4 regions of the Mesorhizobium sp. USDA 3734 genome follow, and region 2 is predicted to be linked to each of the others. Evidence: riboswitches for the same ligand, from Rfam matches in the RefSeq annotation. Region 2 holds a riboswitch; each other region holds the start of a gene.
What was found. A riboswitch is a leader RNA that binds a small molecule or an ion and turns the genes downstream of it on or off. The one in region 2 is predicted to bind cobalamin.
Positions count from the first base shown of each region.

Region 1: another riboswitch for cobalamin. It lies ahead of ACZ89F_RS30000 (aromatic ring-hydroxylating oxygenase subunit alpha); the one in region 2 lies ahead of ACZ89F_RS11175 (DUF1636 family protein).
Region 3: another riboswitch for cobalamin. It lies ahead of bluB (5,6-dimethylbenzimidazole synthase); the one in region 2 lies ahead of ACZ89F_RS11175 (DUF1636 family protein).
Region 4: another riboswitch for cobalamin. It lies ahead of ACZ89F_RS17590 (DUF1636 family protein); the one in region 2 lies ahead of ACZ89F_RS11175 (DUF1636 family protein).

Region 1 is NZ_JBWCCW010000001.1:6,285,645-6,292,781, forward strand. It holds gene bglA (beta-galactosidase BglA) at 1-1,458, shown strand, start outside; gene ACZ89F_RS29975 (ABC transporter ATP-binding protein) at 1,501-2,613, shown strand; gene ACZ89F_RS29980 (DUF680 domain-containing protein) at 2,692-2,928, opposite strand; gene ACZ89F_RS29985 (DUF680 domain-containing protein) at 3,000-3,200, opposite strand; gene ACZ89F_RS29990 (DUF680 domain-containing protein) at 3,271-3,483, opposite strand; gene ACZ89F_RS29995 (DUF680 domain-containing protein) at 3,555-3,755, opposite strand; cobalamin riboswitch at 4,259-4,460, shown strand; gene ACZ89F_RS30000 (aromatic ring-hydroxylating oxygenase subunit alpha) at 4,574-5,821, shown strand; gene ACZ89F_RS30005 (FAD-binding oxidoreductase) at 5,853-6,953, shown strand; gene ACZ89F_RS30010 (PqqD family peptide modification chaperone) at 7,045-7,137, shown strand, end outside.
Region 2 is NZ_JBWCCW010000001.1:2,342,097-2,349,233, forward strand. It holds gene ACZ89F_RS11165 (cobaltochelatase subunit CobN) at 1-656, opposite strand, end outside; gene cobW (cobalamin biosynthesis protein CobW) at 675-1,712, opposite strand; gene ACZ89F_RS11175 (DUF1636 family protein) at 1,715-2,143, opposite strand; cobalamin riboswitch at 2,183-2,385, opposite strand; gene ACZ89F_RS11180 (winged helix-turn-helix domain-containing protein) at 2,415-3,614, opposite strand; gene ACZ89F_RS11185 (NADH-quinone oxidoreductase subunit A) at 3,946-4,311, shown strand; gene ACZ89F_RS11190 (NuoB/complex I 20 kDa subunit family protein) at 4,302-4,883, shown strand; gene ACZ89F_RS11195 (NADH-quinone oxidoreductase subunit C) at 4,888-5,493, shown strand; gene ACZ89F_RS11200 (NADH-quinone oxidoreductase subunit D) at 5,503-6,693, shown strand; gene ACZ89F_RS11205 (NADH-quinone oxidoreductase subunit E) at 6,694-7,137, shown strand, end outside.
Region 3 is NZ_JBWCCW010000001.1:4,042,834-4,049,970, forward strand. It holds gene dxs (1-deoxy-D-xylulose-5-phosphate synthase) at 1-1,223, opposite strand, end outside; gene ACZ89F_RS19825 (pirin family protein) at 1,312-2,232, opposite strand; gene ACZ89F_RS19830 (DUF2277 domain-containing protein) at 2,272-2,538, opposite strand; gene ACZ89F_RS19835 (exodeoxyribonuclease VII small subunit) at 2,637-2,888, opposite strand; gene ACZ89F_RS19840 (histone deacetylase family protein) at 2,892-3,818, opposite strand; cobalamin riboswitch at 3,940-4,119, shown strand; partial or broken gene bluB (5,6-dimethylbenzimidazole synthase) at 4,177-4,794, shown strand; gene ACZ89F_RS19850 (hypothetical protein) at 4,899-5,882, opposite strand; gene ACZ89F_RS19855 (TetR/AcrR family transcriptional regulator) at 5,976-6,584, opposite strand; gene ACZ89F_RS19860 (MFS transporter) at 6,705-7,137, shown strand, end outside.
Region 4 is NZ_JBWCCW010000001.1:3,586,496-3,593,632, forward strand. It holds gene ACZ89F_RS17575 (FecCD family ABC transporter permease) at 1-265, opposite strand, end outside; gene ACZ89F_RS17580 (ABC transporter substrate-binding protein) at 295-1,242, opposite strand; gene ACZ89F_RS17585 (ABC transporter ATP-binding protein) at 1,285-2,076, opposite strand; gene ACZ89F_RS17590 (DUF1636 family protein) at 2,073-2,552, opposite strand; cobalamin riboswitch at 2,560-2,766, opposite strand; gene ACZ89F_RS17595 (HYR domain-containing protein) at 2,995-7,137, opposite strand, start outside.

The sequences.
Region 1 (7,137 bases), 3.9 Mb from region 2:
TCGCCGATGAAGGACTTCGGCTATGACGTGTCGGATTACTGCGACGTCGATCCGATGTTCGGCACGCTGGCCGATTTCGACGCGCTGACCGCCGAGGCACACAGGCTGGGCCTCAAGGTGATGATCGACGAGGTGCTGTCGCACACCGCCGACAACCACCCATGGTTCAAGGAAAGCCGGTCGAGCCGCACCAACCCGAAGGCCGACTGGTACGTCTGGGCGGACGCCAGGCCGGACGGCACGCCGCCCAACAACTGGCTGTCGATCTTCGGCGGCTCGGCCTGGCAATGGGACACCAGCCGCCAGCAATATTACCTGCATAATTTCCTGGCCGAGCAACCCGATCTCAACTTCCACAACCGCCAAGTCCAGGATGCGTTGCTCGACGTCACCCGCTTCTGGCTGGAGCGCGGCGTCGACGGTTTCCGGCTCGACACCATCAATTTCTACTTCCACAGCCAGGGCCTGGAAAACAACCCGCCGCTGCCGCCGGAAGAGCGCAACGACCAGACCGCACCGGCGGTCAACCCCTACAACTACCAGGACCATCTCTACGACAAGAGCCGGCCCGAGAACCTCGGCTTCCTCGAACGGTTCCGCGCCCTGCTCGACGAGTATCCGGCAACCGCAGCGGTTGGCGAAGTCGGCGATTCGCAGCGCGGGCTGGAAGTGGTGGCGGCCTACACCGCCGGCGGCAAGCGCGTGCACATGTGCTATTCCTTCGATTTCCTGGCGCCGGAGAAGATCAGCGCGACCAAGGTCCGCTCGGTGCTGGAATCCTTCGGCAAGGTCGCCAGCGACGGCTGGTCGTGCTGGGCCTTTTCCAACCACGACGTGATGCGCCCCGCCTCGCGCTGGGCCACCAATGAGGCCGACCCGACCGCCTACCTCAAGGTCATCTCGGCACTGCTGATGTCCTTGCGCGGTTCGGTCTGCATCTATCAGGGCGAGGAGCTTGGGCTCGGCGAGGCCGACCTTCGGTTCGAGGATCTGCAGGACCCCTACGGCATCCGTTTCTGGCCGGAATTCAAGGGCCGCGACGGCTGCCGCACGCCAATGGTGTGGGACGGCAGTGCCAGCAATGGCGGCTTCTCCCAGGCAAAACCCTGGCTGCCGGTGCCGGCCAAGCATCTGGCGCAAGCGGTCAATGTCCAGCAGGGCGACGAGACTTCGCTGCTCGAGCATTACCGGCGCTTTCTCAGCTTCCGGCGCGCCCATCCGGCGCTGGCCAAGGGCGATATCACCTTCATCGAAAGTGAGGGCGACACCGTCGCCTTCACGCGCCGCGCCGGCAACGAGCAGATTGTCTGCGTCTTCAATCTGGGCGCCAGGCCGGCCGTGGTTGACCTTGGCAACCGATCGCTGCAACCTTTGCCGGGACACGGATTTTCGGGGCAGACGAGCAGCGGCGCCATAAAGCTCGGCGGCTACGGCGCCTGGTTCGGGCGTATCGACTGAATTTCTAATCACTTGAGTTTCAAATTACTGGGAGGAAACCCAATGGCCGATGTCACGCTAAGACAAGTGAAGAAGTCCTACGGCACTCTGAACATTCTCCACGGCATCGACCTCGACATAAAGTCGGGCGAGTTCATCGTCTTTGTCGGTCCGTCGGGTTGCGGCAAGTCGACATTGCTGCGGTCGATCGCCGGGCTCGAGGAAATCACCTCCGGCGAGCTCAGAATAGCCGGCGAGGTCGTCAACGACGTGCCGCCGTCGAAGCGGGGCATCGCCATGGTGTTCCAGTCCTACGCGCTCTACCCGCACATGACCGTCTACGACAACATGGCGTTCTCGATGAAGATCGGCAAGGAGAACAAGGCTGAGATCGACCGCCGTGTGCGCCAGGCCGCCGAGATCCTGCAGCTGACCAAATATCTCGACCGCCTGCCCAAGGCGATGTCAGGCGGCCAGCGCCAGCGCGTCGCCATCGGCCGCGCCATCGTGCGCAATCCGAAAGTGTTCCTGTTCGACGAGCCGCTGTCGAACCTTGACGCCGCACTTCGCGTCGCCACCCGCATCGAGATCGCCAAGCTCAAGGAATCGATGCCCAACACCACCATGATCTACGTCACCCACGACCAGGTCGAGGCGATGACGCTGGCCGATCGCATCGTGGTGCTCAAGGACGGCCATATCGAGCAGGTCGGCACGCCGATGGATCTCTACAAGAAGCCCGGCAATCTGTTCGTCGCCCAGTTCATCGGCTCGCCGGCCATGAACATCCTGCCAGCGACCATCGACAAGACCGGAAATCCGACCGTCGTCAGCCATGTCGGCGGGCGCAAGGCAACCGTGCCGATCACGACGCCGGCTTCGGCAAAGGGTACCGCGGTGAGTTTCGGCGTACGGCCGGAAGACCTGATCATCGCCAGCGGTGCTGACTATCTGTTCGAGGGAACGGTCGACTATGTCGAGCAGCTCGGCGAGGTCCAGCTGGTCTATATCGACATCGGCCGCGCCGATCTGCCGCTGGTGACCAAGCTGCCCGGCAATGTCGAGGTCAAGCGCGGCTCGACATTGCGGCTCAGCGCCAATGGCGAGGACTTGCATATCTTCGATGCGGACGGACATTCCTTCGCGCTGCAAAAGCCGGAAGCAAAGGCGGCCTGAGGCAGGACCACGTCTTGGACGTAAAAAAGAGCGGCGGGCTTGGCCCGCCGCTCTTTTTCTGAAGATCGGCTTCGGGTGTTAGTGGCCGAAGAGATTCCGGTCACTGCCCTGAGGGGCGGACTTCTGTACGTCACCCGACGAATTGAGCAGCTTCTCGACGAGGCCACCGCTGTTGCGGATCGAGCTCGTGTGCGCGGTGTCAACCGAAGTGACGGCAGGCTGGTTGGCGTTGTTGGAGCCAAAGTTGTCGCTGCCGGCGAAGGCACTGCCGGTGATGGCCAGAACGGTGGCGGCAGCAATGAGGATCTTGTTCATTTTAGTCTCCTGAATTTTTCAAGCCTCTCCAGGGCGGCGGGACAGACCCGCCGTCCGCGTGGAGTTGGCTGTTAGTGGCCGAAGAGGTTGCGGTCGCTGCCCTGAGCGGGCGTCTGGGCAACCGGTTCCGACGTCTTGGTGGAGGCCGTGTACGACTGGTCCACCGCGGCTGCGGGCTGGTTGGCGCCATTGGAGCCAAAGTTGTCACTGCCGGCGAAAGCGCTGCCCGAGATGGCCAGAACGGCGGCGGCAGCAATAAGGATCTTGTTCATTTTAGTCTCCTGAATTTTCTGGATTTCGCCAGGACGGCGGGCAGACCCACCGTCAACTGCGAATCCGCTGTTAGTTGTTGCCGAAGAGGTTGCGGTCGCTGCCCTGAACGACGGGCTGCTTCTCAGCCGGAGCCGACTTCTGCTGGACCGAAGCCGTATACGAGCTGTCAACCGAGGTGACGGCAGGCTGGTTGGCGCCATTGGAACCAAAGTTGTCGCTGCCGGCGAAAGCGCTACCCGAGATGGCCAGAACGGCGGCGGTAGCAAGAATAATCTTCTTCATCTTAAGTCTCCTGAATTTTTGGATTTCGCCAGGGCGGCGGGCGAACCCGCCGTCAACTGGTGATTCGGCTGTTAGTGGTTGCCGAAGAGGTTACGGTCGCTACCCTGAGCAGGCGTCTGAGCAGCCGGTTCCGACTTCTTGATCGAAGCGGTGTACGAGCTGTCGACAGCAGTGGCTGCCGGGGCGTTCGAACCATAGTGGTCGCTACCATTAGCGAAGGCGCTGCCGGAAATGGCCAGAAGGGCGGCGGCAGTGAGAATGATCTTTTTCATTTTATGTACTCCAGTATTTTTCCCGTCCGTCTAGCGGCGTGTCTTGGGAGGAAATCGCGTCGTTCGGACAGCCCCGATGTGGTAGGGCCGGTCTGCCTTTTCCAATCACGAAGTTGTTCCATGTGGACCATGAATCCGGCGCTTGAAATTGCGCCCCAGGCTCCCCACGGGATAATTTTTTCTTTATTTATCAGACAGTTATTACATCACGAATATTCACCGCTTAGGCGGTTTTCGAGCCGGCGTTCACACCGTCCTGCACGCACTGTCAACAGAAACGAACCGTTCGGTTCGATTTTAGAGCGAGCTAATAGTCACTTTTCGAAACTGTTAACCTTTTCTGACCCCGATCAGGGGGCGGCTTCGGGGAAGTTGCAGAAGGGAATGACTGCCGCGGAGATAGGGTTTCAGCTTCGCAATCGCCAACCGGAACGTTTCGCATGCGTGTCGCGCCGCATGGATACGATGTCGTTTTCATGCCGATGACGCGCCCGCGATCGTGGTTAGATCATGCCATCTCAGGTGCCGCTTCGTGACGACGAGGCGGAGAATTGGGAAGCCGGTCAGAATCCGGCGCTGCCCCCGCAACGGTGGTGGAGTTCAAGTCGCAACGGGAGACCACTGGGCAACTGCCTGGGAAGGTGTCGCGATGGTCCGCAAGGACAACTCCAGAGCCCGGAAACCAGCCCGAGATTTCTAGACTCGACTGATCGCGGTGGGCGGTCAAGAGGTGGATCGCGCGTGTCCGGCCCATTGCCGACCTGCGTCCAATCCTTCCTCCGTCACCACCAGTTCAGTCCTTAAAGCGAGGACAGGACATGGATATTCGCAACGACATGCTGAGGCTCTTGAACGGCCGCCGGCAAGGCTTTTCGCTAGAGCAGCCCTTCTACACCGATCCGGACTATTTCAAGCTCGACATGGAGCTGATCTGGTATCGCGACTGGCTGTTCATCGGCCATGATTGCGAACTGCCGAAGCCGGGCAGCTACATCACCGTGCAGATCGGCGACTATCCGGTCGTTCTTGTCCGTGACCAGCAAGGCAAGATCAACGCCTTCCACAATTCCTGCCGACATCGCGGCAGCCGCGTCTGCAACACGGAGAAGGGTACGGCGGCAAAGCTCGTCTGTCCCTATCATCAGTGGACCTATGAACTCGACGGCCGCCTGCTGTTTGCCCGTCAGATGGCCGACGGTTTCGACAAAAGCCAGTTCAGCCTGAAGCCGGTCGCCTGCGAGAGCGTCGGCGGCTACATCTTCATCTGCCTGGCCAAGGAGCCGGCTGACTTCGCGCCGATGCGGGCGATGATCGAACCCTATCTTTTGCCGCACCGTTTGCGCGAGGCAAAGATCGCCTTCGAGAGCACGATTATCGAGAAAGGCAATTGGAAGCTGGTCTGGGAGAACAACCGCGAGTGCTACCACTGCGTCGCCAACCACCCTGAGCTGTGCAAGACCTTCCCCGAGGCGCCGACGGTGACCGGCGTCAACGGCGCCGACAGCGACCCCGAGATGGTCGCGCACTGGGCCAAATGCGAGGCATCAGGCCTGCCGAGCAAATTCCGCATCGATCCGGCCGGACAGTATCGCGCCACCCGCGCGCCGCTGCTGCGCGACGCCGTCAGCTACACCATGACCGGCAAGCTGGCGGTGAAGAAGAACCTCTCCGACACTGTCTCCACCGAAGGGATCGGCACCTTGATGCACTATCATTATCCGACGACATGGAACCACATCCTCATCGATCACGCGGTGACGTTCAGGGTGCTGCCGATCAGCGCCACGGAAACGGCGGTGACGACCAAGTGGCTGGTGCACAAGGATGCGGTCGAGGGTGTCGATTACACCATCGAAGACCTCACCCATGTCTGGACCGAGACCAACGACCAGGACCGCCGCATCGTCGAGGAAAACGCCTTCGGCATCCTGTCGCCCGCTTATGAGCCCGGCCCCTATTCGGAGCTGCATGAGGGTGGCGTGATCCAGTTCGTCGAATGGTACGCGTCGTTCATCGGGCCGCGCCTTGCCGAGGGCGGCCGGCCGACGTTGCGCAGCGTCGCCTAGCATAAAACAAAGGGACAAGAGGATGAATGCGATGACGGATCTTGGCCTCTATCGCCATCTCGACCAGATGACGCCGTGGAACGACAGGCTGCAGGTGCTGGAAGTGATCGGCGTCAGCGACGAAGCGCCTGACGTCAAGACCTTCACCTTCCGCTCCGACAACCAGACCTGGTTTCGCTACAAGCCGGGCCAGTTCGTGACGCTTGAACTGCCGACATCAGACGGGCCGCTGATGCGCACCTATACGCTGTCGTCCTCGCCGTCGCGGCCGTTCTCGATCGCGGTGACGGTGAAGGCGCAAGCGGGCAGTGCAGGCACGCGCTGGATGTTCGACCATCTCACGCCGGGCTCGCACGTCAAGGCCTACGGGCCGACCGGCGATTTTTCGCTGCACAGCCACCCGGCGGCCAAGTATCTGTTCATTTCGGCAGGCTCCGGCGTGACGCCGATGATGTCGATGCTGCGCTGGCTGAATGACTGTGCGCCATGGACCGATGTCGGTTTCGTCAACTGCGCGCGCCGCCCGGAGGAGATCATTTTCCGCAAGGAACTCGAACTGCTCGGCAGCCGCATGCCCGGCCTGTCGCTCGGCTTCATGATCGAGGAACGGTCGAGCCGCGAGGGCTGGTTCGGCCATATGGGTCGCATCGATGCGATCCGGCTGCCGCTGCTGGCGCCCGATTTCCGTGAGCGCGAAATCTTCTGCTGCGGCCCCGATCCCTTCATGCGCGCCGTGCGCGGCATGCTGGACTCCGCCGGCTTCGACATGACGAAATACCATCAGGAGAGCTTTGCGGCGCCTGTCGTGGAAGAAATCCCGGCGCCGTTCACCGCGCCGACTGAAAACGGTGCCGCCATTGTCGTCGAAGCCGCGACGCCGATCCGTTTCGCGCTTTCGGATGTCGACGCCGAATGCGTCGCCGGCCAGACCGTGCTGCAGACGGCACGGGCCTCGGGCGTGCGGATTCCCGCCGCATGCGAGTTCGGCCTGTGCGGCACCTGCAAGGTTAGGAAGGTCGCGGGCGACGTCGAGATGAGCCACAATGGCGGCATCCTCGATCACGAAATCGACGACGGTTTTATCCTCGCCTGTTGCTCAAAACCGCTTTCGGCCCTCGAAATCGAGGCGTGATCCGCTTGGAGCCGCCGGTGCACGCTGGCTTGCCAAGAAAGAATCGAGTGTTTACAGGCCTTATAAGCTGAGCGACCGCGCCGACCGACGATTGCTCGCGCAGCTGCGGGGGCCAAAAGCAATGCGTCATACCGATGTCTACGCAATTTCGAGCAAGGACATTGTCTTTGAATCCTTCGACGGC
Region 2 (7,137 bases):
GGTACGACCGGACTCGACGTCTCTTCAAGCCGGCGCACTTCGGAGGGGACCCCACCCCCGGCCTGCGGCCGGACCCTCCCCTCGAGGGGGAGGGGGACGACGCCGCGGCCGGGGTCGTAGTAACCGGCTTTCGGCACAGCGACCGGCTCTTCGACGGCCGCATCCTGTCCCGTCAGCCGCGCCAACCTCCGCACCAGCGCATTCATATTCGCCGGGCCGCCCTCGCGGAAATAGTCGAGCAGGCCGTCCAACTCCTCGCGCGGCAATGTCGAGGCTTCGATCAGGCGCAGATCCTCGTCATGGCTCTCGCCGGGCAGCAGCGCCAGTTTTATGCCGCGCTCTCGGGCGGTCGAGGCGAGCTGGTCGCAGCCGTAGCGCCACCAGTCGTAGCCGCCGAGGATGCGCACGAGGATGATTTTGGCGTGGCGGGCGACACTGTCGATCCAGAGGTCGACGGACATGGGGTGGCGCAGGTCGCGCAGGGCGGCCAGCCGCATCGAGGGCAGGCGGGCGGCATCGGCCTTCCACGCCGCCGCCAGTCCGGCGAGGTCGCTGTCGGTGAAGGACAGGGCCACGATATCCGCCGGCGTCTGCCGCAGATCGACCGGCTCGGCGAGGTCGTCGAGCGAGGCGGATGTCGTGGTGAGGATGTGCATCGCGACCCGTGTCCGAAATCAGCCGGCGAGTATACGCTCGATCGCCGGGCGGTTCAGCCCCTTCAGGCCGATGACGACGAGGCGCGAGCGGCGGTCGTCCTGCGCCGTCCAGGCGCGGTCATAGTAATGGTTGACGCGCGGCCCGACCGCCTGCAGCAAGAGCCGCATCGGCTTGCCGCCGACCTCGACGAAGCCTTTCACGCGCAGCACATTTTCTTCTTCGGCGACGGTGGCGACGCGTTTTGCCAGATCATCGGGATTGGCGATCGAGGCAATGTCGACGATGAAGGTGTCGAAGTCGTCATGCTCATGGTCGAAGGCGCCGTCATGATGGGACTTGCGGTTCTCGATGTCGTCCTCGACGGCCAGACCGAGCCCGAGCAACACGGAGGGATCGACCTTGCCATGCGACGTCGGCACGATCTTAACCGCGCGGGCGGAGTGTTCGTTGATGATGGCGTTGGCGCGAGCGGTGCCAGCGGCGTCCATCAGGTCGCTCTTCGACAGGATGATCAGGTCAGCGCAGGCAATCTGGTCCTCGAACACTTCTTCCACCGGGTCGTCGTGATCAAGCGTCTCGTCCTCAGCGCGCTGCGCCTGCAAGGCGTCCATGTCGTTGGCGACGCGGCCCTCGGCCAATGCCGGGCCGTCGACCACAGCGATGACGCCGTCGACGGTCACCCGGCTTTTCACGCTCGGCCACTGGAAAGCCTGGACCAGCGGCTTGGGCAGAGCCAGGCCCGAGGTCTCGATCAGAATGTGGTCGACCCTCGGCGTCAGCGCGAGTATCTGGTCAAGCGCCGGGACGAAGTCGTCGGCGACGGTGCAGCAGATGCAGCCATTGGCCAGTTCGACGATGTTTTCCTCCGGGCAGGTGTCGATGCCGCAGCCCTTCAGGATCTCGCCATCGATGCCGATGTCGCCGAATTCGTTGACGATGATGGCAATACGCTTGCCACCGGCGTTTTCCAGCAGATGGCGGACCAGCGTCGTCTTGCCGGCGCCGAGGAAGCCGGTGACGACGGTGCAGGGAACACGGGATACGGAGGCGGTCATGGTCAGTCCTTCAGCATGTCGAGGGGAGGGATGCGGGCAACGAGGCCACGCTTCAGGCTATCGGGTCGGCCGCGCCACGGAATCAGGCCATCGGTCGAGGTGGCGAAGAGTTTGGCGCCGGTGACGAGGTCGGCGCCGCTGGTCGCGGTCAGGTCGCCGAAGACATAGCTCCAGCAACCGTCGCGCAGGATGGCGGCACTCAGGCGCCGCTTGCAATTGCCAAGGCATTCGACGCTGCGGATGCGGATGTCTTCGCCAGATGCAGCGCGGCGCGTGTCGTCCGCCAGCAATTCGCCGGCGCGGGGATGGGCGTCGGAGCCTGTCTCGTCGCGGCAGGAGGCGCAGACGATGACGGTGACGCCGGCCAAGGCATCATCATGGCCGGACGATATATCCGCTGTGCCAGCCGAAAAACTGCTGTCGTGGTCCAAAAATCGGGCTCCTTGCCCGGAAACCCGCCGGGCGATCGGATTCTACAGTCGCAGACGGCAGGTCTCCTGGCTCGCGGGTCATCGCCTTGGTAGCCGCCTTCCCGGGAACTCCCAGTGGCTTTCGGCCTTGGCTCTTCGCTTACAGTTGCGGGGACAGCCGCGGATTTGGGATTTTGTCCCGCACCGCATTCCCTCTTGGCTCCTCTCGTTGAAGAGAAGAGACCGTCTGGAACGGATTTAGGCTTTTGCGGGCAGCGGTGTCAACGCGAGCTTACGACACGGTCAGGTCGGCCAGCGCCGGACCCAAATCACCGGCGGGCGTCGCTTCGATGCGTTCGAGGCCGAGCCAGCCCTGCATCTGCTTCAATTCCTCGAACAGCTGAGCGGCGGTTTCAGGCGGCGCGCCAGACTCGGCATAGGCCGCATGGACCCGCAGCACGCTTGCCGGGCGGTCTGCCTTGAGGTCGACGCGCGCGACGATCCTGTCGCCGAGCAGGAAGGGCAGGACGTAGTAGCCATATTGCCGCTTGTCGGCAGGGGTATAGATCTCGATGCGGTAGTGGAAATCGAACAGGCGCTCGGTGCGCGAGCGTTCGAAGACGACCGGATCGAACGGCGCCAGCAGGGCGCGGGCCTCGACCTTGCGTGGCAGACGGGCGTCTTTATGAAGATAAGCCGGCTTGTCCCAGCCTTCGACGCGCACCGGCAGCAGTTCGCCTGTTTCGACCAGTTCCTCCAGTCGGCCTTTCATATCGGCCGGCGACAGGCGGAAATAGTCGCGCAAATCGCCTGATGTCGCCACGCCGTGGGCGCGGGCGGAAATGCGCAGCAATTCGCGGTGCGCGTCCTCGGCCGCAGGCACCGGCAGATCGAGGATCGCCTGCGGCAACACGCGTTCAGGCAGGTCATAGAAGCGTTCGAAGCCGCGCCGGTGCGCCGTGGTGATGCGCCCGGCCCAGAACAGCCATTCGAAGGCATGCTTGGCATGGCTCCAGCCCCACCAGCCGCCCGAACCTTTCTGGCCTTCCAGCGCGGAAGCGGCGATCGGGCCGCGCTCGGCGACCTGGCGGTAGATCTCTTCGATATAGGCGGCGTGTTCGCGGCCCCATTTGGCCAGCCCCAGATACATCTCGTCACCGCGCTCGGCGCGCTGCATGCGCCAGCGCATCAGCGGGTAGGTCTCGACCGGCAGGAAGGAGGCCTCGTGCGCCCAATATTCGAACACCGTGCGCTTGCGCGTCATGGCCGCGTTGTCGAGCAAGGCGAGCGGGTAGGGGCCTAGGCGTGAATAGAGCGGCATATAATGAGCGCGCACCACCGCACTGACGGAATCGATCTGCAACAGGCCGGTGCGGGAGAGCGTGCGGGCAAAATGCCGGCGGTCCGGCGTGCCGGTCGGGCGGGGATCGAGGAACCCCTGGGCGGCAAGCGCAATGCGCCGGGCCATGGGGAGCGAGATCTTTTCCTTCATGCAGGCATCACTTTGAAGTGTTTTGACCGAGGGTCGGATGGATGATTCCGGGCCATGCTAGCAGGGTTTTGGCGGCAACCATGTCAGGAGAGAAAAGTGGAGTAAAAAGCGAAGGAAATCAAACAAGAGCGGATCGGACCAGTTTCCCCGGATATGCCGTCCAGGTCAGTGTTTTGAACAAGGTTTGACTTGCTTCGCTGGAAGTGCTGCGCTAACCCTCGCCGCGTTGCAGCATAGGCCCTTAAAACGGTTCAGCGGTTAAACTGTCACGCTTCCGCATTAGGGTCCGGTGCTGTAATCAAAGTGGATTGGCGCCAACGGAAAGCCGAGCATGAACGCACTCTTGAGCTCATACCTGCCCATCGTCCTGTTCATAGGCGTGGCGCTGGTTGTCGGCCTGGCGCTGCTGGCCGCACCCTTCCTGGTGGCCTACCGCAATCCCGATCCCGAAAAGCTTTCCGCCTACGAGTGCGGTTTCAACTCGTTCGATGATGCCCGCATGAAATTCGACATCCGATTCTACCTGGTGTCGATCCTGTTCATCATCTTCGACCTGGAAGTGGCCTTCCTGTTTCCGTGGGCGGTGTCGTTCTCGAAGATCGGCATGCTCGGCTTCTGGTCGATGATGGTCTTCCTGGCGGTGCTGACCATCGGCTTTGCTTATGAATGGAAAAAAGGAGCGCTGGAATGGGATTGAACGACAGTTCAGGCACCCTCGTCGCGCCGAAGCCCAAAGGTATCATCGATCCCAACACCGGCAGGCCGGTGGGGGAGGACGATCCCTTCTTCCTCGAGATCAACAATGAGCTGGCCGACAAGGGCTTTCTCGTCACCTCGACCGAGGCGCTCATCACCTGGGCGCGCAGCGGCTCGCTGATGTTCATGACCTTCGGTCTCGCCTGCTGCGCGGTCGAGATGATCCACACTTCCATGCCGCGCTATGACTCGGAGCGGTTCGGCGTCGCGCCGCGCGCGTCTCCGCGCCAGTCCGACATCATGATCGTCGCCGGCACGCTGACCAACAAGATGGCGCCGGCGCTGCGCAAGGTCTACGACCAGATGCCGGAGCCGCGCTACGTCATCTCGATGGGCTCATGCGCCAATGGCGGCGGCTACTACCACTATTCCTATTCGGTGGTGCGCGGCTGCGACCGCATCGTGCCGGTCGACATCTATGTGCCCGGCTGTCCGCCGAGCGCCGAAGCGCTGCTTTACGGCATTCTTCTGCTGCAGAAGAAGATCCGCCGCACCGGCACGATCGAACGGTAAATCCATGACCGCATCCCTGAGCGAACTGTCGACCTATCTCGGCGAGAAGCTGATCGGCCGCGTGAACGACGCTAATATCGCCTATGGCGAGCTTACCGCTCACGTCGAGCCGCGCGATCTGGTCGAGGTGATGACCTTCCTGCGCGACGATGCGCGCTGCCAGTTCATCTCGATCATCGACGTCTGCGGCGCCGACTATCCGTCGCGGGCCAAGCGTTTCGACGTCGTCTACCACCTGTTGTCGCCGAAGCAGAATGTGCGCATCCGCGTCAAGGTGCAGGCTGACGAGGAAACCATGGTGCCGTCGATCACCGGCGTGTTCCCCGGCGCCGACTGGTTCGAGCGCGAGACCTACGATCTCTATGGCGTGCTGTTCTCGGGCCACCCCGATCTGCGCCGCCTGCTGACCGACTACGGTTTCGAAGGCCATCCGCTGCGCAAGGATTTCCCGCTGACCGGCTTCGTCGAGGTGCGTTACGACGACGAGGCCAAGCGCGTCATCTATGAGCCGGTCGAGCTGAAGCAGGAATTCCGCAATTTCGATTTTCTTTCCCCTTGGGAAGGCACCGATTATGTGCTGCCCGGGGACGAAAAAGCCAAGACGAATTGAGGCGCCAGAATGGCTGAAACCTCCGTCCGCAATTTCAACATCAATTTCGGCCCGCAACACCCTGCGGCGCACGGCGTTTTGCGCCTTGTGCTGGAGCTGGACGGCGAGGTTGTCGACCGCGTCGATCCGCATATCGGGCTCTTGCATCGCGGCACGGAAAAGCTGATCGAGGCCAAGACCTATCTGCAGGCGATCCCTTATCTCGACCGGCTCGACTATTGCGCGCCGATGAACCAGGAGCACGCCTTCGCTCTCGCAGCCGAGCGTCTGCTCGGCATTGACGTGCCGAAGCGCGGCCAACTGATCCGCGTGCTTTACTGCGAAATCGGCCGCATCATGTCGCATATCCTGAATGTGACGACGCAGGCGATGGACGTCGGCGCGCTGACGCCGCCGCTGTGGGGTTTCGTCGAACGCGAAAAGCTGATGGTGTTCTATGAGCGCGCCTCCGGCTCGCGCATGCATGCCGCCTATTTCCGTCCCGGCGGCGTCCATCAGGACCTGCCGCAGAAGCTGGTCGAGGACATCGGCAAGTGGATCGACCCGTTCCTGAAGTCGATCGACGACCTCGATCAGCTGCTGACCGGCAATCGCATCTTCAAGCAGCGCAATGTCGACATCGGCACCGTTTCGCTGGCCGATGCCTGGGCCTGGGGTTTTTCGGGCGTCATGGTGCGTGGCTCGGGCGCTGCCTGGGACCTGCGCAAGTCGCAACCCTATGAATGCTATTCGGAAATGGATTTCGACATTCCGATCGGCAAGAACGGCGACTGCTACGACCGGTACCTCGTGCGCATGGAAGAAATGCGCCAGTCTGCGAAGATCATGCGCCAGTGCGTCGACCTTCTGCTCGGCAAGGAAAGCATCGGTCCGGTGTCGAACCTCGACGGCAAGGTGGTGCCGCCCAAGCGCCAGGCGATGAAGCGCTCGATGGAAGCGCTGATCCATCACTTCAAGCTCTACACCGAGGGTTATCGCGTGCCGGCCGGCGAAGTCTATGCGGCGGTCGAAGCGCCGAAGGGCGAGTTCGGCGTCTATCTGGTCTCCGACGGCTCCAACAAACCCTACCGCTGCAAGCTGCGCGCGCCCGGTTTCGCGCATCTGCAAGCGATGGATTTCCTCTGCCGCGGCCACATGCTGGCCGACGTCACCGCCGTTCTCGGCTCCCTCGACATCGTGTTTGGTGAGGTCGATCGCTAAATGTCAGTCCGCCGTCTCGCAGAAGCCAGCGTCCAGCCAGCCTCCTTCGCCTTCAACCGGGCGAATGCCGCGGCTGCGAAGCAATGGATCAAGAAGTACCCGAAGGGCCGTGAGCAGTCGGCCATCATCCCGCTTCTGATGATCGCACAGGAGCAGGAAGGCTGGGTGACGAAGGCGGCCATCGAGACGATCTCCGACATGCTCGGCATGCCGCGTATCCGCGGCCTCGAAGTCGCGACCTTCTACACGCAATACCAGTTGAACCCGGTCGGTACCCGCGCCCACATCCAGGTCTGCGGCACCACGCCCTGCATGCTGCGCGGTTCGGAAGCGCTGATGGATGTCTGCCGGTCAAAGATCCATCACGACCAGTTCCACACCAACGACAAGGGCACCTTGTCGTGGGAAGAGGTTGAATGCCTCGGCGCCTGCGTCAACGCGCCG
Region 3 (7,137 bases), 1.7 Mb from region 2:
ACGTCGTGGACGACCTGGTCGTAGGCGCGCTGCAGGAAGGTCGAATAGATCGCCACGAACGGCTTGTAACCTTCGGTGGCAAGGCCGGCGGCGAAGGTCACCGCGTGCTGTTCGGCAATGCCGACGTCGAAGATCCGCGACGGAAACGCTTCGCCGAACAGGTCGAGGCCGGTACCGCTCGGCATGGCGGCGGTGACGGCGACGATGCGGTCGTCCTCGCGGGCCTCCTGGACCAGGCTTTCGGCGAACACCTTGGTGTAGGCCGGTGCGTTGGCCGGCGCCTTGGCCTGCGCGCCGGTGATGACGTCGAACTTGTTGACGCCGTGATATTTGTCGGCGGCAGCCTCCGCCGGCGCGTAGCCCTTGCCCTTCTGGGTGACGACATGGATCAGCACCGGGCCTTCGCCATTGTCGCGGACATTTTTCAGAACCGGGATCAGATGCTCCAGATTGTGACCGTCGATCGGCCCGATGTGATAGAAACCAAGCTCCTCGAAAAGCGTGCCGCCGGTGACGTAGCCGCGTGCGTGCTCAACCGCCCTGGTGATCGCACGATCCGCCCGTTTACCGAGATAGGAGGTCAGTTTCTTGCCGAAGTCGCGCAGGCCGATATAGGCCTTGCCCGAGGCCAGACGCGCCAGATAGGCGCTCATTGCGCCGGTTGGCGGCGCGATCGACATGTCGTTGTCGTTGAGGATGACGATCAGCCGGGCATCGAGCGCGCCGGCATTGTTCATCGCCTCATAGGCCATGCCGGCAGACATCGCGCCGTCACCGATGACGGCGATGACATTGTTGCGGCCGCCGGAGAGGTCGCGAGCAGCGGCCATGCCGAGGCCGGCCGATATCGATGTCGAGGAGTGGGCCGCGCCGAAGGGATCGTACTCGCTCTCAGCGCGGCGGGTGAAGCCGGACAGGCCGCCTTCCTGGCGCAATGTGCGGATGCGGTCGCGGCGACCGGTCAGGATCTTATGCGGATAGGCCTGGTGGCCGACATCCCAGATCAGCCGGTCATCGGGCGTGTTGAAGACATAGTGCAGCGCCACCGTCAGCTCGACCACGCCAAGGCCGGCGCCAAGGTGGCCGCCGGTTCGGGAGACGGCGTCGATCAGCTCGGCGCGAAGCTCGGATGCCAGTTGCGGCAGCTCGCTCTCGGCAAGCGTGCGCAGGTCGGCCGGGATACGGACCTTGTCGAGAAGCGGCGTATGCGGCGTTGCGTTCACGGGTGCTCAGGCTTTCGGTTGATGGGCGAAATAGGCCGCCGGCCGGCGAAAGTAAATGCGTGTCAGTGACGCGGATCACGCTGTGATGCTAGCTTTCCGGCAGCGGGATGAATTCTTCCTCATCGCCAGGAACGATATCGAAGCGGCCCGTCTTCCATTCCTGCTTGGCCTGCTCGATGCGCTCCTTGGATGACGATACGAAATTCCACCAGATGTAGCGCTGCGAGCCAAGCGACGCGCCGCCAAACAGCATGAAATGCGCGCCGGTGTCCGACGATACGACGATCTCGTCACCGGGCCGAAACACCAGCAGCCGTTCCGCCGGAAAGACGTCGCCCGAAATCGAGACCTCGCCTTCCAGCGTGTAGATGGCGCGCTCCTCGGCATCGGCCGGGATTTTCACGCTTGCGCCGGGCGCCAGGCGCAGGTCGGCGTAGAGCGTCTCGGAGTCGGCCCTGACCGGGGACCGCAATCCCTGGAAATCACCAATGACGACGCGCCCGCTGACGCCTTCGGCGTCGATCTCGGGAAGCCGAAGTGCCGCGGTGTTCTCGAACACCGGCGCCACCTCTTCCTTGCCATCCGGCAGCGCCAGCCATGTCTGCAAGCCGGAGATCGACATCGGCGCGCCGCGCAGTTCTTCAGGGGTACGCTCGGAATGGACGATGCCGCGGCCGGCGGTCATCAGGTTCACGTCGCCGGGCTGGATGACCATTTCGGTGCCAAGCGAATCGCGATGTCGGATCTTGCCGTCGAACAGATAGGTGACCGTCGACAGACCGATATGCGGATGGGGACGGACATCCAGCGCCTGGCCGGCGCGCAGGATCGCCGGGCCCATGCGGTCGAAGAAGATGAAAGGCCCGACCAGCCGCCTTTTGGCGGTCGGCAGGGCGCGGCGCACCTGAAAACCGCCAATGTCCTTGGCGTTGGGGATGACCATCAATTCGATCTGGTCGCTGGCGAAGGCATCGCCGGCCTGCGGGTCGTTTCCGGGGAAGAAGCTCACGAGATCTCCTTGTCAGCGGGCAATGCCCGCTTGGTCGCGTCAGGCAAAGCGGATCGCCGCCTTTGCCCGTAGTTTGGCCGCCACCTCTTCGCGATTGCGCGGATGCTGATGGGTTTCCAAGGAATCGAGCAGTTCGCGCGCAGAGGCGGCGATGGCCTCGACGGCGTGGTCGAAGGCATGCTGGTTCTGCTTTGAGGGCCGCGTCGTTCCGCTCAGCTTGCGGACAAACTGAAGTGCTGCGTCGCGCACTTCGTCGTTGGTTGCGGGCGGGTCAAAATTGAACAGGGTCTTGATGTTTCTGCACATCGCTTCCGTATCTCCTCTTGTCCTGGAGCGCTTTCAATCGGGACGAATTCATCCTCAATCATGATCGTGTCCAAAAGTCGGTGGGACAGGACCGCGCCTCAGTCCGCGTCGAGCGGCTCCGTTCCAACCGGCTTGCCGTCACGCGACAGCCTGATCTTCTCGACCTTGTCCTCGGCGGCCTTCAGCAGTCGGTCGCAATGCGCCTTCAGTGCCTCGCCGCGCTCATAGATCCTGATCGACTGGTCGAGCGGCACATCGCCGCGCTCCAGATCATCGACGATCTTCTCCAGCGCGTCGAGTGCCTGTTCGAAGCTCATCGCCTTGACGTCTTCGTTGGTCTCACCAGCCATCATTCATCCTTTCATCAGCCGCCCGACATGGGCAGCGACCGAAAATGCCAAACCTTGCAGATCGTAGCCACCCTCGAGCAGGCTGACGAGCCGGTTGCCGCTGTGGCGCGCGGCGCGCTGCATCAACTGGCCGGTCGCCCAGTCGAAATCGTCCTCGGTCAGGTTGATCTCGGCCAGCGGATCGCGATGGTGTGCGTCGAACCCGGCCGAAATGATGATCAGGTCGGGCGCGAAATTGTCGAGCGCCGGCAGGACGCGCGACAGGAAGGCATCGCGAAAGACCTCGCTGCCGGTCTGCGGCGCCAGCGGCGCGTTGACGATGTTGCCGGCGCCGGTTTCGCCCTTCGCACCGGTGCCGGGATAAAGCGGCATCTGATGCGTCGAGCAATAGAGCACCGACGAATCGTCCCAGAAAATATCCTGCGTGCCGTTGCCGTGATGCACGTCCCAGTCGACGACGGCAACGCGCTCGACACCATGTTTCTTCTGCGCATACCGTGCCGCGATCGCCGCCGTGTTGAACAGGCAGAAACCCATGGCCGTGGTCTTTTCGGCATGGTGGCCGGGCGGCCGGGCGGCGACGAAGACATTGTCGGCGCGGCCCGAAAAGACGTCGTCGACGGCGGCGTTGGCGGCACCGATCGCGGTGATCGCCGCCTGCCAGCTCTTCGGACTGACTGACGTGTCGGCGTCGATGCGGGCGATCCCCTCGTCGGGAATGGCGGCGCGCACGCGGGCGACGAAATCGGCTGGATGCGCGTAAAGGATGGTGGCCTCGTCGCCTTCCGGCGCCTGGATACGATCGAGCCCGGCAAACGCCTCGTCGTCGAGCACGCGCTCGATGGCGCGCAAGCGGTCCGGCCGCTCGGGATGGCCGGGCGGCGTGAGGTGCTCGAGAAAGATCGGATGGGTGTAGAGACGGGTGGTCATCGTCCTAATCTAGTGACCCGGATCGACAAAGGCCATGCACGGGCGGCCGATGACTGGGGAAAATCACGCCTGCGTCCATTCGTGTCGCTGCGGGCATTGGCGTCTTCAGCGCTTCGGCGTAAGGTCCATGGTACTGCCTGGTGCCCGCCGCAAGCGGGAGAATCGGGAACACGGTTGAACTCCGTGGCGTGCCCAACGCTGTGAGGGGGACCGCGCCGGTAAATGCCACTGTCGATGACGGGAAGGCACCGGACGCGGGTTGATCCCGAGCCAGAAGACCGGCCTGGCAGGCATCGTCATCCGCATGGTCAGGCGGATGACATCGACAATCGCAAGGGAACAAGCGATGCCGGAACATATGACCGCTGCGATTGACGATGGATTTGACCAGAATGCGCGCGATGCGGTCTATCGCGCCATGTTCACACGTCGTGACGTGCGTAGTCATTTCCTGCCCACCGCGCTCGACGATGAGGTGCTGGCGCGGCTGCTGCTTGCCGCTCATCACGCGCCATCGGTCGGCTTCATGCAGCCGTGGAACTTCATCGTCATTCGCGAAGCCGAACGACGGGAAAAAGTGCGCGACCTGTTCCTGGCCGCGCGAGAACAGGAACTGCCGGAGATCGAGGAAGAGCGGCAGGCGCTGTACCGCAAGCTCAAGCTGGAAGGCATTTGCGAAAGCGCGCTCAACATCTGCATCACTTGCGACCGGCAGCGTTCGAAGGGCTCGCCGCTGGGGCGCTGGCACAATCCCGAGATGGACCTCTACAGCACGGTCTGCGCGGTGCAGAATTTCTGGCTGGCGGCGCGCGCCGAAGGGGTCGGTGTCGGCTGGGTCAGCATTATCGAGGCGCAGGCGCTGAAGAACCTGCTGTCGATTCCTGAGCATGTCACGCCGGTCGCCTATCTCTGCGTCGGCCGTGTTTCCGAGTTCGCGCCAAAACCGGATCTCGAAACGCATGGCTGGGGACGGCGGCTGCCGCTGCCGGAGCTGATCATGAGCGAGATCTTTTGCGGCCAGGGAGAGGTGCCGCTGAAGTCAACCGTGGCGCGTCTCAACGCCGTCGATGCCGCGCCGGATCAGCGTGTCGCGCCGGCGGTGCCCCAGCGCGAGCCGCCGAAGGAGGCCAGCGCCTTGTCCTTGAGCTCTCTGAACTTCGACGACGCCTCGGCCAGCCTGGCGTCCCAGGCGGGATCAGGCACCTGGCCCGCGATGGTCTTGAAGTAGACCTGCATCAGGCAAGCGATGGCGAAAGGCTCGATGAACGCCGCCTTGAAGGCCCAGGCGAAGACAATGGCGAGCACGAAGGCCCAGCCGGCGAGTTGGCCGGGCATCAGGAAGAGAATGGCGCCGGCCGGCGCCAGCATCAGCAGGAAGATGACGAAGGACACACCCCACATGATGACCGCCAGCCAGACGGCGTTCTTGACCATGACCTTGCCGTTCTGGGCATAGAGCACGACGCCTTGGCGCGCCGTCTCGAACGGCGAGGCCGAATTGATGCGGATGTTGTAGCCGAGGATGATCTCGTCGACATAGGTCAGCGACAGGCGGATCACCGTGTTGATGAAGGAGACCAGGCCGCTCAGGCCCGGAATCGGCAAGAAGGCCGCGATGCCGCCGAGCAGGCCGGTGATGGCGCGGATGGCGCCCTTGACCAGCTGGTCGACGACGAAAAGGATGTTGGCCTCTGCAAAACGCTGGGTCACGATGTCCTTGGCGTAGGCGATCTGGCCCTGGCCACCGGGAATGTCACGACCGTCGATCAGATGGACCATGACGGCGATGTGGCCGGCCTTGACGACATAGAGGATGTATTCGCGGATCCAGTAGACGGCGATCGAGACGATACCGAAGCCGACCACGCCGCCCCACAAGGCAAAGGACAGCGGCCCGTCGGGATCGGTGGAGATATGGCCAACGCCATAGCCGACGGAGGCGCCGGTACCGGTCGCCATGATGTAGGCCAGGGTGATGCCGAAATAGACGATCATGCGAAAGACAATGAACGGCCAGGTCCGCATCATGATGGACACCGACCTGCCGATATCGAAATCCCACATGCCCCGAATCTCCCCTCAGAGATGGTGGGAGAGGATGAACCCAACCCGGCGATTGTCAATTGCCGGCCATGGCGCCGGGCCACCGATGGGATTTCAGTCCGGCTGCGGACCCGGCCTTTTGAGCAGGCCTTCGAGCAGTTGCTTGAACGCCGTCACCACCTTCTTCGACGTCGCTTCGGGGTCGCTCGAATTGGCGATCCGTTGCGCCGCCTGACTGCTCGCACCGTTGATCAGCCGCGAGGCAGTCTCGGGGTCGAGGCTGGGGACGACAACCCCCTCCTCCTGCAGCGTCGTCAGATGGCCGGTCATTGACGCGATGCACGCATTGGCATTGGGCCATTGTGCCGGATCCCCCAGGACGGCCGGACCATCGCGGAACATGATGCGCTGGATTTCCGGCTCCAGCGCCATCTCGATATAGGTTGTGCATTCGTCGACGAAATGCTGCCAGCGGGTCGGTGCCCTCGCCGCCACTTCGTTCACGCGCGCCGCCATCTCGCCGTCGATTTCGGCGATGACTGCCTGCAGCAGGCCCTTCTTGTCGCCAAAATGATGATAGAGCGCGCCGCGCGTCAGCCCGGCCGAGGCGGTGAAATCATCCATCGAGGCTTCGGCATAGCCTGTTGTGCCGAAGGCATGGCGGGCTGCCGCAATCAGCTTGGCACGCGTCTCGGCGATCATTTCCCTGCGAGGTCTGCGCATGGCTTCTGGACCTATTCACATACGCTGCGTATGCCAATTGACATACGCAGCGTATGCTCTATTTAACAATCATACGCTTCGTATGTAATTGTCGAATCGTCCTTTGTCGAGGAACCACCCATGCAAAATCCCTATTCGGAAATCTTTCGTGCCCCCGGAGCCAAGGGCTTTGCCGTCGCCGGCTTCATGGCGCGCCTGCCGATCGCCATGGCGCCAATCGGCATCGTGGCGATGCTGTCGCAGACGCGTGGCGAATACTGGCTGGCGGGTGCGGTCTCCGCGACATACGCGCTGGCCAACGCTTTCGTCACGCCGCAGATATCGAGACTGGTGGACCGCCTGGGCCAGACACAGATCGTGGTGCCCACCACCATCATCTCCGTGCTGGCTTTCGCCGTCCTGATTGCGGCGGCCAATCAGGACTGGCCGGTTTGGACGTTGTTCGTGTCGGCGTTGCTGGCCGCCGCCATGCCCAGCATGCCGGCAATGGTGCGTGCGCGCTGGACCGAGATTTTTCGCGGGCGGCCGCAGATGAACACCGCCTTCGCCTTCG
Region 4 (7,137 bases), 1.2 Mb from region 2:
GGAACGGATCGGCAAGATCGTTGCGGGTCACGGTCTGCAGCAACGCGCCGACGACGCCCAGCCCGGCGCCGACGCAGATGGCCAGGATCGTGCGCGGCAGCCGCAGGTCGACGACGATCTTGCCGACCGGCCCGGCCACGTCGTGCCCACTGAAGCCAATTGCACGGCCAAGCGCGGCAACGACGTCGGTCAGCGGGATCAGCGTCGAACCATAGGCGATCGACAGCAGAGCGAGAGCGGCGATAGCCGCCGCGCCCACCAGCATGGCCAGTGCGAATGCCGGATGGCGCAAGCTCAAAACGCTTCCGGATGCATCGCCCTGGCAATCTTGCCGATCGCCTCGATATTGGCGGGTCCAGGCGTCAGCTCGGCATAGCGCAGCGCGACGAAGCGCTCGTTCTTGACCGCGTCGGTTTCTTTCATCGCCGGATGCGCCTTCAGGAAATCGAGCAGCTTCTTGTAGCCGCCACCGTCCTGGTAATCGAGCAGGATGAGGAATTGCGGATTGCGCGACGCCACGGTTTCCCAGTCCGTGTTGCCCCAGCTGGTTTCCATGTCGGCCATGATGTTGTCGCCGCCGGCCGCTGATATCATAGCGCTGGGGATGGCGAACTTGCCTGCGGTAAACGGCTTGTCTTCGCCGGAATCATAGAGGAATACCCGCGTACCCTTGCGGTCGCCGACCTTGGCGGTAATGTCGGCGAGCTGCGTCTTCCAGCCCGAAACGAGCTTTTCAGCCTCGGCCTCCTTGCCGAAGATCTTGCCCAGCTTTTCGACGTCGCCGTAGAGCAGGTCCATCGAGGCGGCGGGGCGGCCCTTGTCGAGATGGACGCAGCTTTCCGTCAGCACCAGCGTCTTGATGCCATGCGGGGCAAGCGTATCGGGTGTCACCTCGCCGCCCGGCTTCATGCCGTAATACCAGCCGGCGAAAAAGAAATCGGGCTCGACGGCGACGAGGTTTTCGAGCGTCGGATATTTGGGCGCCAGTTCCGGGATCGAACCCTGCTCGGCCTTGAATTCGGGACCGACCTTGTACCACCCGGTGATGCCGGTCAGGCCGACGATCGACGGCTGCAGTTTCAGCGCGAAGGCCATCTCGGCCATGTTGAGATCGTGGATGACGGCACGCTTCGGCGGCGCGTCGAAGGTCAGCGGCTTGCCGCAGCTGTCGACGGTGACCGGGAAGGCCAGGGCTGTCGAGGCCAGCAGCGAGAAGACGAGCGAAAAAGCGAGGCGTTTCACGGGTGTTGCTCCTTTGTTGAATGGGTCGAATGGGGATTGGCTTCAATCAGAATTGTTACCGGCGCGGTTCGGAACCTCGAACACCGTCAGTTCGCGGTCCTCGGTCGGATGGCGCAGACGCAGAACATCGATGCCGAAAATCTCGCGGATCAGTTGTTGGGTCAGCGCTTCGCGCGGCGCGGCGAGCGCTTGCAGACGGGCATGGTTCATCACCGCCACCCTGGTGGCGAACGGCGCGACCAGTGCCAGATCGTGCAGCACCGCGATCACGGTCATGCTGAAGCCGGCTACGAGTTCGAGCAGTTCGCCGCGGGCGCGCGGGTCGAGATGATTGGTCGGCTCGTCGAGGAACAGGATCTTTGGCTGCTGGGCGATGGCGCGCGCCAGTTGGGCGCGCTGGCGCTCGCCACCCGACAGCGAGCCAATGGTGCGGCCGAGCAGCGGCAGCAGACCGGTCCGGCGCAGCGCATCGACGACAATGTCGCGCTCCTCGCTCCTGCGCCGCAGTCCGGCGTGCGGGACGCGGCCAAGCTCGACATAGTCGATCACCGCCAGCCGTGGATCGGGCTGATCGGTCTGCCCGACCACGGCGATATTCAGTGCCCGTTCGGCAGCGGAAATCCTGTCCAGCCGGCGTCCGGAGAGCTTCACCTCGCCGGAGCTTGGCCGTAGCATGCCCGACAGCATGCGCAGCAGCGTCGTCTTGCCGGCGCCGTTGGGACCAATGATGGCGAGGCGGTCGCCAGCGGCCACCGACAGGCTGACCGCCTGAACCAGGTCCCGCCCATTCGCCACGACGCAGAGGTCACGTGCTTCGAGAAGCGCTACGGTCATCGGCTGCTGCCCGCCAGATTGCCCGAACGGGGGATGCGGGCCAGTGTCTTGCCGGCCAGTCCCGCCGGACGCTGACCGGAACTGCACCAGCCATCGGCGAGCGACGCGTAGAGTTTGGCGAATCGCACGAGGTCGCCGACATCGGCTCGTGCGTCGATGGAGCCGAAGAGATAGGCGGCCTTGCCTTGCGCCTGGAAGGCGACCGTCAGCGGCCGCGCGCAGCCTGCCATGCAGGCCACGCCTTCGACCGCGAAGCCCTGCGCCACCGCCGGCTCGTGCCGGGCCGCAAGCCGGGAGCGCAAGTCAGCACAAAGGTCTTCCCCGGACCTGACCCCGGTCACAAGGTCACGGCAAAGCGTGCACACGATGATGCGATGGATGGAGCTGTCCAACTTTCCGTCACTTTCCAAAACTGGCGACGGAAGGAAGCTGGCGAGCCGGCCGACAAGACCGAGATTCGCGTTTCCTCCCGGCACACCCCGTCCGGTCAACTCAGTGATGGCAGGTCTCCTGGCTCGCGGGTCGTTGCGCCATCCAGCCTTCCCAGCCTTGCCGGCCAGTGGCATTCACGGATTTTGCTCGCCGCTTACAGTTGCGGGGGCAGCCACGGCCTCGATCCCTGGGGATCTCACCGTGTTCCCTTTTCACCCCTCGCCTTTCGACTCGGGGACCATCACCGCCTCAGCGTAGATTTCCCCCAATCGCTTCGCAACGGATTTCTCGGACGGAGTGATGGGCCCCTCATGTGTCAGGGAAACAGACATAGCGCGCTCTCATTATGTAATAACATAACGCTTTAGAAGACGCCGCCTGACGCTGTCAAGCGAAAGCCCTGCCGAGGCCGATCTATCAGCGACAAGGGTTTGTCGATCAGGCGACATTGCTGTCGGCGTTCGATCTTGCGCGCGTGGTCCGGCCTCAGAACTTGTGGCTGAGGCCCAGCTTTCCACCCCAGGCGCTGTAGCTGCTACTGCCGAGGCCGTCATAGAAGGCCGAGGCGTTGACCGACATGCCGTTGCCGGCCGCCAGCTCAAATCCGGTCTCGGCGCGCCCGCGCAGGCCAGTCTCGGCCAGTCCGGGTGCCGCCGTGGCGGCCGTCGCGGTGCTATCCTGCATGAAGGTCCAGATGCCCTGCAGGTCGACGAAAGGCGTCAGCAACAGGCCGCCTTCCAGCTGCAGCGTGGTCGAGATGTTGGGACCGAAGGCGAACTGGCCGGTGCGCACGTCGACCGAGGGCACGTCGATGCCGAGGCCATCGACATAGGCGTCTGTCTTTTCCTCGAACATCGTCACCCGTGCCTCCGGCTTGATCCTCCAACGCTCGATGTCGAAGCTGCCGATCAAGGCCGCGGTGGCCAGCCAGCGTTTCCCGTCGAAACGGTCCTCGAAGGTGCCGAGCGGCGAGATCTGGTTGAACGATTGGCCCCAGCCGACGCGCGTGTCGAGGTAGAAATGGTCGGAGAGCCGCACCGTCGCATAGGGACCGACGAGATAGCCGATGCCCGAGACTGCGGCACCGTCTTTTCCATCCTGGTCCACCCAGTCGACCTGCAGGCCAAGGCCGACCAGCACGCTCGGGGTCAGCAGATAGTCGGCGCCGCTATGGGCGATGCCGAAGCTGCCGTCACCGCCGGCCGAGTTGAAACGGCCGATCGTGCCTTCCGTCCAGACGTCGAAGCGCCTGGCCAGCGGATCGCTCGCCTGCGGGTCGGCAGCGGGTGTGGCGCCGGCGGCGTCGGTCGGTCCGAAAGCGTGCTGGAAGGTCACGCCGGCTGGCGGCAACTGACCCGAGGCCGCATATGCGCTGAGCGGCAGCTGCGCACCCGGCGCGGCCATCATCTGTCGGGCACCAGTTCGCCGATCACTGGCGTCAGCTTGCTGACTGCCATCGTCGCTGCCAGCGGCCTGTGCTCGCTGCATGCTGTAGGCGAAGGTCGTGCGATCGGCCGATATCTGCAGGCCGACAGGCAACTGGCTGCCGCCGATCGGCATGCCAAAGGCCGTCATGCCGCCATTGCCGGTATAGGCGCCGGTCAGCCGCTCGATGCGGCGGTCGATGTCGGGCTGGTTGTTGATGATCACATCGGCCCGGCCCTCGAGGAACGAGCCGATCAGCGCCACCGCCTTGTCGGCGGAATCGCTGGTCGAGATGGTGCAGCTTACCGCGCCGCCCGAAACCACCGTCAGCGTGCCGGTGTGGCTGCCGGCATTGATGGTGGAGCCCGAGTCGGAGCACTGGGCCGAGGCTATGCCGGTACCGTTCGGCACCGTGAAGCTGAAGTTGTAAGCGCCCGGCGCCAGCGTGATGGCGCCGGAAGAGCCGTGGCCGCCACTGCTGTTGACGGCGACATTCAGCCCCGGTTCGGACGACGAGAAACCGAAGCTGCCGTCGGACGGCGCATTGACGACGAAGGTGACGTTGCCGGGCGGCGTCGCGCTGACAGTCACCGTGAACGAGGCGGTGGCGGTGTTGCCGGCGGCATCGGTGGCCTGGAAGGTGTTGGTCGTCGTGCCCAGCGGAAAGTTGGCGCCGGAGGCGAGGCCCGTAGTCTGGCTTATCGTGACACCAGGTGCGTTGTCGGTCGCCGTCGGTGCGGTCCAGGTCGCCGTGCTGGCGGTCTCGCCATAGGCGACGGCGATGCTGATGTTGGCGGGCACGGTCAGCACAGGCGGCTCGCCATCGGCGACGGTGACGGTGAACGACTGTTCGGCGCTGGCGTTGCCTTGCTTGTCCACGGCTTTCCAGGTCACCGTCGTGGTGCCCACGGGGAAGTCGCTGCCGGAAGCAAGGCCAGCGACGAGTTCCGGCTCAACGGCGCCGTCGACCAGATCGGTCGCCGATACGTCGTAGGTCACCTTGGCCGTTGCCTTTCCGGCATCGGTGGAAACGCTGATGTTGCCGGGTACGCTCAGCGCAGGCGCTCCATTGTCGGTAACCGTGACGGTAAAGGACTTTGGATCGCTGGCGTTGCCCTGGTTGTCGGTCGCCTGGTAGGTCACTGTCGTGACGCCCACCGGAAAATCACTGCCGGAGGCCAAGCCCGCAACCAGTTGCGGCGTCACCGTACTGTCGACCACGTCGGTGGCCGACACGGCGTAGGTGACATTGGCCGTCGCCTTGCCCGGATCGGTGCCGACACTGATGTTGGCGGGCACCGTCACTTCGGGCGCCTCGCCGTCGATGACCGTTACTGTAAAAGTTGCCGTATTGGAATTACCGGAGTTATCGGTTGCGCGGAATGTCAGAGTTGTCGTGCCGACCGGGAAGCTGGCGCCGGATGCAAGGCCTGCGATCTGCGTTACCGTTGGCGCTGGATCGACGGCATCGTGCACCGAAACGCCGCTGTAGGTTACCACCGCGTAGCTCTTGCCGGGATCGGTAGCGACACTGATGTTAGCGGGCGCGGTTACCACCGGCCCCTCATGGTCTTGCACTGTCACGGTGAACGACCCGGAACTGGAATTGCCCTGCTTGTCGGTGGCGGTGAAGGCGACGGTCGTGGTTCCAACCGGAAAATCCGCGCCGGACGCAAGGCCTTGCGTCTGATTGGCTGTGACGGCGCCATCGACAGCGTCGGTCGCCGAAATGGCGTAGATCACCCGGGCGGTGTTCTTTCCGGCATCGGTATCAACGACAATGTTGGCAGGCAGGTTGAGCGTCGGGGCTTCCGCATCGTTGACGGTCACCTTGAAGCTGCCATTGGCGGTGTTACCCGCGGCGTCGGTGGCGCTGCACGCTACCGTCGTCTCGCCAAAGGTGAAGCTGCTGCCCGAGGCCGGATTGCAGGTCACGCCGACGCTGCCATCGAGATTGTCGTTCACCGATGTGGTGAACGAGACAATCGCCGCGTCGGTGCCGGCCGCCGCCGTCGCGCCGATGTCGTCAGGCAGGCTCAGCACCGGCGCTTCCTTGTCCTCGACAAGGACTTTGAACGCTCCTTTGGCGATGTTGCCGGAGGCGTCCTGTGCCGTGCAGTCGACCGTCGTCTCGCCCACCGAAAAGGTCGAGCCGGCTGCCGGTGCGCAGCTGACCACGGGGTTCGTGTCGATGGCGTCGACGGCCGTGGCCGCCGGGTACGTGACGACCGCTGTGGTTGCGCCGGGATCGGTGCTGGCGACGACGTCCTGAGGCACCGTCAGCGTCGGCGCCTCACCATCGGTCACGGTCACCTTGAAGGTGGCCTTCGTCATGTTGGAGGCGGCATCCAAAGACCGGCAGTCGACAATGTGTTCGCCGAAATCAAAGCTTGAGCCCGGTGGCGGGCTGCAGGTCACTGTCGGGTTGGCGTCGACATTGTCGGTCGCGGTCGGCGTCACATAGGTGACGACGGCGCTTGCCGATCCTGGAGTGGCGCCCAAGGAAATGTCGACTGGCGCGGTGAAGACCGGCCCCTCGCGGTCCTCGACCGTCACCGTGAAGCTCGCTGTGCCAGTGTTGCCGGCGGCGTCGGTGGCGTTGAAGAAAACGGTGGTCGTGCCCAGCGGAAAGGCGCTGCCGGAAGGCAGACTGCCGGAGGCGACAACCGGCGTGATCGTGCCGTCGGCGTCGACATTGTCCCTGGCGGTGGCGGCGAAGGTGACAACGCGGGTCGAGAGGCCAGGATCGTTGCCAAGCCTGATGTTTGCAGGCGGCGTCACCACCGGCGCTTCATGGTCGATGACCCTCACCGTGAACGTCTTGGCCCCGCTGACATTGTGGCTGGCGTCGATGGCGGTGCAGGATACGGTGGTATCGCCGACGGTGAAATCGCTGCCGGGGGCGGGCAAGCAACTGACCACGGGCGCCGGGTCGCCGGCGTCGGTCGCGCTGGCGGCGTAGGTCACCTTGGCCGTCGCCTTGCCGAGATCGGTGTCGACGGCAATAGGGCCTGGCACCGTCAGGTCCGGCGCGGTCACGTCGTTGATGGTGACCTTGAACGTCTTGGCGTCACTGGTATTGCCCGCGGCATCCGTGGCGGTGCAACTCACCGTGGTGTCGCCGATGGCGAAGGTGCTGCCCGAGGCTGGCGCGCAAGAGACGACAGGGTTCGGGTCGGCATTGTCGACGGCTGTCGCCGCGAA